One region of the Paenibacillus sp. JT22N1 genome, then DNA from elsewhere that is predicted to be linked to it. Evidence: riboswitches for the same ligand, from Rfam matches in the RefSeq annotation. Region 1 holds a riboswitch; the other holds the start of a gene.
What was found. Region 1 has a riboswitch for cyclic di-GMP ahead of AC58UU_RS27000 (S-layer homology domain-containing protein). Riboswitches for the same ligand answer to the same signal wherever they lie in the genome.

Region 1 (3,419 bases):
GTGGAAGCTGCCACCTGGGCGTAGATCTAAGGTGTGTACGCTTAATTCGAAGCCTGTTGGTCCCCACCAGCGAGCTAAATGTTCAGCCTCAGTCCACGTTTTGAAGACGAGTTCACGTGGTGCATTGAATGTGCGAGTAAGAACCAATTCGCCACCTTCTAATGTGGCATTGAAGTTGTTCCCTGCTTTTTCTTGAGTCATGTCTAGTCCTCCAAATCAAATTGTTTTTTCTTTTCCTTCTCTAACATTTGCTGCAAATAATCGTCCAAACGATCGAATCTCTCTTCCCACATGCGGCGGAAAGAGTCTAGCCATCCATCCAGCTCCTTGAGCGACTGAAACTGCAGCTTATAGATTCTTTTATTCGCGGACGGTTGTACCTCGACAAGTTCTGCATCACTAAGCACACGGAGATGCTTGGATACTTGTGGCTGCTGGAGCTCAAGCCGATCCGCTATTTCCCCGACAGTAAGGGGGCCGTCGCGCAAAAGCTCGACAATGTGCAAGCGGTTTGGCTCGGCAAGAGCACTGAAAGTCTTATTCATGAACATAATATACTCCGAATGGAATATTCCTGTCAAGGAATATTTCTGAATGCAACCACAGTATGTTGAAAAGCGAAAAGACTGCCACACCGGCAGTCTTTTCTTATTTCACGTTTGTTAGTTTAAGCCGAGATTCGTTTTGTATACTACCTTATGCCTTCTTATTTCTTTACCCATTTCTTCTGTAGTAAATCGATAGACCGTTTTTACTCGGTTTATAAGTTTTCATAGGGTTCTTGTCGCCCTTCCTTTTTGATACTAGTACTATATGTTTCTCTTACGAGGGTGATTGTGTAATTGTCCACATGTCTATCAAAATGAAAAAATTAATACGAGACGTATATAAATCATAGAATTGGACGAATCTAGTAGCTATAACTCTATTATTTTTTAAGAGGAGGAGATACTATGTTTCGTAAAATTCTTTATGTTACTTTGACGCTTCCGTTGCTGCTTTGTTTGTGGCAGGTGCAACCCGCCTATTCGTACCCTGAAAGTGAAGATGGGGGGGAATTACCTCCTACGTATAGTATGGCAAGAAATGCAGCTCCTGTGGAAGAAGCCGCTCAAGCTGACCTTGTTCAGCCTAGGACGCAGTATCAGGTGGACCGAGGAGATACGCTGTTCAAAATTGCACGTGATTTTGGCGTAACCGTAGATGACCTTATCAACTCTAACAATATTTCAAATCCGAACCAGCTAACGATTGGTCAAAGTTTAACGATTCCGATGGGTGGAGATGAGATTGGCTTACCTAAAGGTCAAAAGAAAATTATCAAAAAAGTGTTGAACACAACCCTCACAGCTTATACGGCTGGTGTTGAATCAACAGGTAAAAAGGCTTCCCATCCCATGTATGGCATCACATTTAGTGGTCTTAAAGCCAAAGAAGGACGCACGATCGCTGTGGATCCTGCTGTCATCCCTTTAGGATCGACGGTGTTCATTGACGGCATCGGCATTCGTAAAGCGGAGGATATAGGTTCAGCTATTCGCGGTTCGAGAATTGATGTATTCATGAATGATCTAAATGACGCTCAAGAATTCGGCGTAAAGAAGAATGTGAAAGTCTATTTGCTAGATAGAGAGAATATTTAAGTCGATAGCAATTTACTAGGTTAAGGGTCAACCGGGATATCCGGTTGGCCTTTTTTGTGTGAAAGCACACACTTTGTGTATGGATTTCCTCTATTTTGTAGAAAAGTGTTGAAATATGAAATAATGTGGATTAATATGGAAAACAGTCAGTTCTAAATGACTAGTTCAGATGAGTAAAAATACCTATTAACCAAGCAATAATGAACAAAGGCAAATCCATCGAAAGGTGGAGACGCAAAGCCACGGGTCTAAGCCATGAGTCACATCTCATGGGACGATAGCCGGGTTACCTTTAGGGGCTTGGTTTTTTATTGTCTTAAAAGAGAGGGAGAGAACAGCTAATGGACAAGATCAAAATAATGAAACAGTTCAAAAGAGTAATTTTAGCAATGGTGTTCACAACAATAAGTATGATTTATTTTTCCAATTCAATGCTTTCTGCACGAACGGTCTATTCCTTTCAAGATCAGGCAACGGAGGCTAAAGAACAAACGTTATCGAACATCTCAGGCTCCCATATGGTATGGACGGAGTCGGATGCAGCAGGTTATCTCCAAGTTTTTTATCAGAACATAAAGACGGCTGAAAAAAAGCAAATCACCACATTTGCTTCGCAAAAACATTCACCTCGGGTTGGTGAAACGAAGGACGGCAAGGTATATATCATCTGGACTGATGATAGGGAATTTGCTGCAACTGGGAAGTGGATTATGTATGGATATGAGCTTTCATCAGGACTTGACTGGAAGCTGAATGCGCATACGCAGTATTACACTCGCATGAATATGAATGGCTCAGAATTTGTAGGTCATGACAACTCTACTTATGAAATCTTTCATTACGATCTCATAACGAATACAGAAACGCTGGTTGGTAAAGGTCGTATTCCTGTTGTAGCAGAGGGGAAGGTGCTCTTCAAACATGAGAGAGACGGAGGGTTAAGCCTTACGAATGTCAAAACAGGCGAAACGCGCGCCGTTCTCGATCTACCGTATCATCTGTATGTGTGGGAACTCGCTTTTGATGGTATAACCGCTTTTTATAAGCACTCAGACCTAGATTTGAAGACGAAGTATGCTGTCCTGGATACATCAAATCCTGCGGCCGTACCTGTTGATCTAACATTAGCAACTAAGAAGCCTAATGAGTATTTTCAGATGTACATAGGTAATGGTCAAGTATCCTGGGTTCAAGATGTTGGTGGTATACCTGTACTCAATGGGTATAATCTAGCGCTTAAGGAGGGCTTTAAAGTTACTGAAGGAGATCTGGCTCTACGTGTGGCTGGTTTTGACAAAGAAGGACTGGTTATGAAAAATGCAGATGGCAGTTTTTTTCGCAAATCCATTATTAGAACCGAAGTCCCAGATCAAATCTCGTCAGGTGGTACAGCTCCGCTCCTAGTTACGGATGATTTCATCAAGAAGAAAGTAAACGCACAAGGTGACGAACTCTCGATTAAAGACGGTTCCGTTTCATTGGTCATTCCACCCGGAGCCTTAAGTCAGGATACAGATATAGAAATCAAGTTGAATAAAGACGTTACAGATTCCTTAAGTATTACGAAAAAAGGCTCCATGCGGGAAGCGTCCAAAGCTTGGGTTGTTTCTGTGGGTTCACCACTTCTTCAGAAGGCACAGCTTACTTTTACTTATGACAAAACGAAATGGAGTGAGCTTCAAACGCAGAAAATGGTTGTTTATCGCTGGAATGAGTCCGGAAATAGCTGGGTTGCCGTTCCTACGCGACTAGAGAATGGATTAACAGGAATAACAG
Region 2 (3,419 bases), on a different contig from region 1:
TGGTAGATCTCGTTGCTTTCCTTCATGATATACACGTTAAAAATATCGTGGATTTTAAGCATTTCGTTATCCAATTTAAAATGCTTGCGAATATGCGCGATTTCTTTCTTTATCATGGTCCTTCAGACGCTCCTATGAAGTAAAATGGCCTTACTAGTACTAATGATTGAATTAGAAATTTGTAACGGATGATTTGCCTTCCTGCCTGCTGGATTAGGATCTCTACTTCGGCTACGGCACTTTAAAGGGTAAAGTTACCGAGTGGATTTGAACCACTTAGATTGTGCGACTGTGAGGCACACAAACAAAAGCCCTTCATGAGAAGGGCTTCCACCGTTACTTCCCTTTATTTCCGTTCCAAACTTAGAGTGAATAGCACTCCACAGGTCTCGTAATTGGTTTAATAACTCTACTTTTGAAGACTTGGATAAACTACTTCCTGTATGTTAATGCATTATTATAGATTTCTCAACTATTTTGAGAATCTATCCTCACTAATTCTGAAAATTTTCTCAAAAATTATGACAACACATCGCCACGCCTTGTCGGGGTAATGAAATCGACCCGGTCCTTCATGCCGTCGATCCGGTCCCGGACGTCTTCAGGCATATGAAGATAGAACTTATTCAGCGCTGAGGCGGATTCCGCTTCGAACGGCAGCGAGGAGTAATGGCGCAAAGCATGCACCGCAAAAATAATCGCTACAGCCTCTACCTCAGTGAATGCGATTGGAGGAAGCACCCTCCTACCATTCGCACCATGAAACCATCACCGGGTTGTTTTGTTATTTAGGCTGCTTGTCCTGATTTACAATCAAATCCGCTGCAACATTTTGTAACTTTATGTCAAAATTTGAAGTAACTTCTACTCCAAATCATCTCCGTTACCGTTCATGCTCCGGGATCTGGCAATCATGTTTTGACTATTCGGATCCTTCGCCTGTCTTTCAGCCCAGTGAAACGAGAGATTAATAGGCATTTAAACCCACTATATCTATTTCGACCCAGTCAATAAGGACCATTCCTTCTTACATACTAACAAATCATCCCGGCCGAGACGATACTATTATTAAACCGCTGTAAGTTTTATATATAGGTTGACTTGGCTATCATCATTCCAAAAAAACACAACTTTTTACCTACCATTCTTTTTCTCACGCCAAGCAACCGCAGCAGTTTTTGTATAAATTTGTCGACCGTCACTCTGGTCCCAATTTCCCATCTTATGCTTCAAACAGCTTCACCCATTGTGACAAAGGCAAACTTGTCGAAAGGCAAGGACGCAAAGCCATAGGGCCTTCTTCGTCTCTGCATTCGGAGAACGAGGGTGGCAGCCGTGCTGCCGGAAAAAAGAATGTCCTTTGAACGCTACGCTCTATACGGAGCGCGGCACTCAGACGTTCCGGGGGAAGAGCTTTTTGAACGATTGCCGCCGTTTATGAAAAGTTGTTCCTCCTCCGCCCAAGCCGGGCGCCGGTTTGCCTACCCAAGCAAACCCGCGGCGTAAAGGGGTATTTTAAACCGGAGGAGAATTTACTATGATCAGCAAATGCAAAAAAAACGATCGAACCGTCCCCGAATTACCTGGAAAGACCGCAAGAAAGGCTTCACATTCCCTTTACCGTTTCCTCGCCAAAATCATCGCCTCTCTCATGGCGTTGTTGCTTGCCATCGGCAGCCTGTCCATCCCGGCCGACTCCACCATTGCCGAAGCCGCTATGCAGCCGCCTGCCGGAACCGTCTGGACCATCGGCGTCCATGACGGAAGCTCCGCCGAATTCTCCGATTTCAAAGCCATGACCGTTTCTTACGCCGTCTACTTGCCGTATGCTGCACCAAGCGACTGGAAGGTATTCCCGAAAGGCATGAAAGCTAGCGTCAACAAAACGCTTAGCATCGATTACACACTGTCCGCGCTGCCAGCATACGGCGTGGAATTCGACGTTCACATCCTGAATGCCTATATTTCCGTTCCTCAGATAGCGGTTTATTCGAACGGCAGGATGGCGGGGCTCCTGCAGATTGCCGGAACCGCCGGCAGCGGCGGAGCCTATGCCTACCGCGACCTCTACCGACTGTATATACCGAACGAGCTGCTGATGGCCGGGGAAAATACGCTAAAGCTGGAGGTGTACGCTGGGTCCTATTCCAATACTTCGGGGGATGCAAACCTGTGGTACGAGTGGGACGAGTTGTCGATGACCGCGCTCTCCGCCCCGGCGTCCGAGCCGATCCATGGCCGGTATGTGCATCTGGGCACCGCCGTCACCAATTCATTTGCAATCAACGACGATGTAACCCGGCTCCTGCCCGATTTGATGGAATGGCTCGGCATTGCCTACAGCAGGAATATGATGCGGACGGGCTTCTATTCTGACACGAGGAAAATGTGGCAGGACGGCATCGTCTCCTACCTGAAGACCATGAAGGACCTGAATCTGCAGCCGGTGGGAGGGATCTTCGGCACGGACTTTATGAACGGCCCAGACATGACCGCCGGCCACATGCCTGACAGCATGAAGACCTATTACCGCCAGTTCATGGCCGATTATGGCTCCTATTTCACCTATCTGGAAATGGACAATGAACCCGGCGTGTTCAATCATAACCAATCCTCGCTCGTGGAGCTGGCTCAGTTCCTGAAGTCGGAACAGCAAAGCACCCCTTGGGTCAAGATCGTCGCTCCCGGCTGGGCCTACTGGCCAACCAAAGGAACGCCGTACGGCTGGGAGCGGGATCCCGCGCAGCGGCGGCCGATCGAAGCCCTGTCGGACCTGACGAACGGCCACAGCTACGGGCTGTCCGGACTTGCGCAGGCGCGCGGAGGCGCCCTGAACGAGAATCTGCTGACCTATAACGGCGGCACGGAAGAAGGATTGCCGAAGGAAATGGTCATGACCGAAACGGGAGCGAACGATATGCACGCCGACCAGAGCAAGTTCGGTGCTTCAGCGTATAAATTCGCCGCTGTCTTCGACCGGGAATTGCGCGGGGACATCGGCTACGCGGACCATATCATGCAGCATACCGCATTCGATTCGTCCTCCCCGAACTATGCGCTCTTTGTTCGTTCCGCCAATTGGAGTACGCACCGGGCGGCCGACACGGCGGCTTGGGCGGCCAATTCGGCGGAAGGCGGCGAAACCCGACTGCGGACCTTCCGCCGACTGGCGGCAGCCTATGCGACGCATGGTGCGCCGCTGCCCTACACATTCCTCAGCGGCGACGAATCGGCCGGCCGTAAGATCTATGTCCGCGCCGTCGATACGCGCGCACTTGGAACGTCTTTGGTCGGTGCCTCGTCCGACAAGCGGATCATCAGTGTAGTGAACTTCGAACCGGTCGGCACCCCGGCACGCCATGTAAGTGTCCGGGTCACGCTGCCGGAGAGCGGCATGTACCGGGTGGAGCAGTACAGAG

Region 2: it holds a riboswitch for cyclic di-GMP, as region 1 does, so the genes downstream of both, AC58UU_RS03190 (polysaccharide lyase family protein) here and AC58UU_RS27000 (S-layer homology domain-containing protein) in region 1, are expected to answer to the same signal.

The regions. Positions count from the first base shown of each region.
Region 1 covers NZ_JCAUAW010000015.1:141,050-144,468, forward strand. Annotated here, with positions in the region: gene AC58UU_RS26985 (SRPBCC family protein) at 1-201, opposite strand, end outside; gene AC58UU_RS26990 (ArsR/SmtB family transcription factor) at 204-545, opposite strand; gene AC58UU_RS26995 (3D domain-containing protein) at 954-1,643, shown strand; cyclic di-GMP riboswitch class I at 1,843-1,937, shown strand; gene AC58UU_RS27000 (S-layer homology domain-containing protein) at 1,985-3,419, shown strand, end outside.
Region 2 covers NZ_JCAUAW010000001.1:730,049-733,467, reverse strand. Annotated here, with positions in the region: gene AC58UU_RS03200 (DUF4317 domain-containing protein) at 1-116, opposite strand, end outside; partial or broken gene AC58UU_RS03195 (transcriptional regulator) at 538-744, opposite strand; cyclic di-GMP riboswitch class I at 1,247-1,346, shown strand; gene AC58UU_RS03190 (polysaccharide lyase family protein) at 1,538-3,419, shown strand, end outside.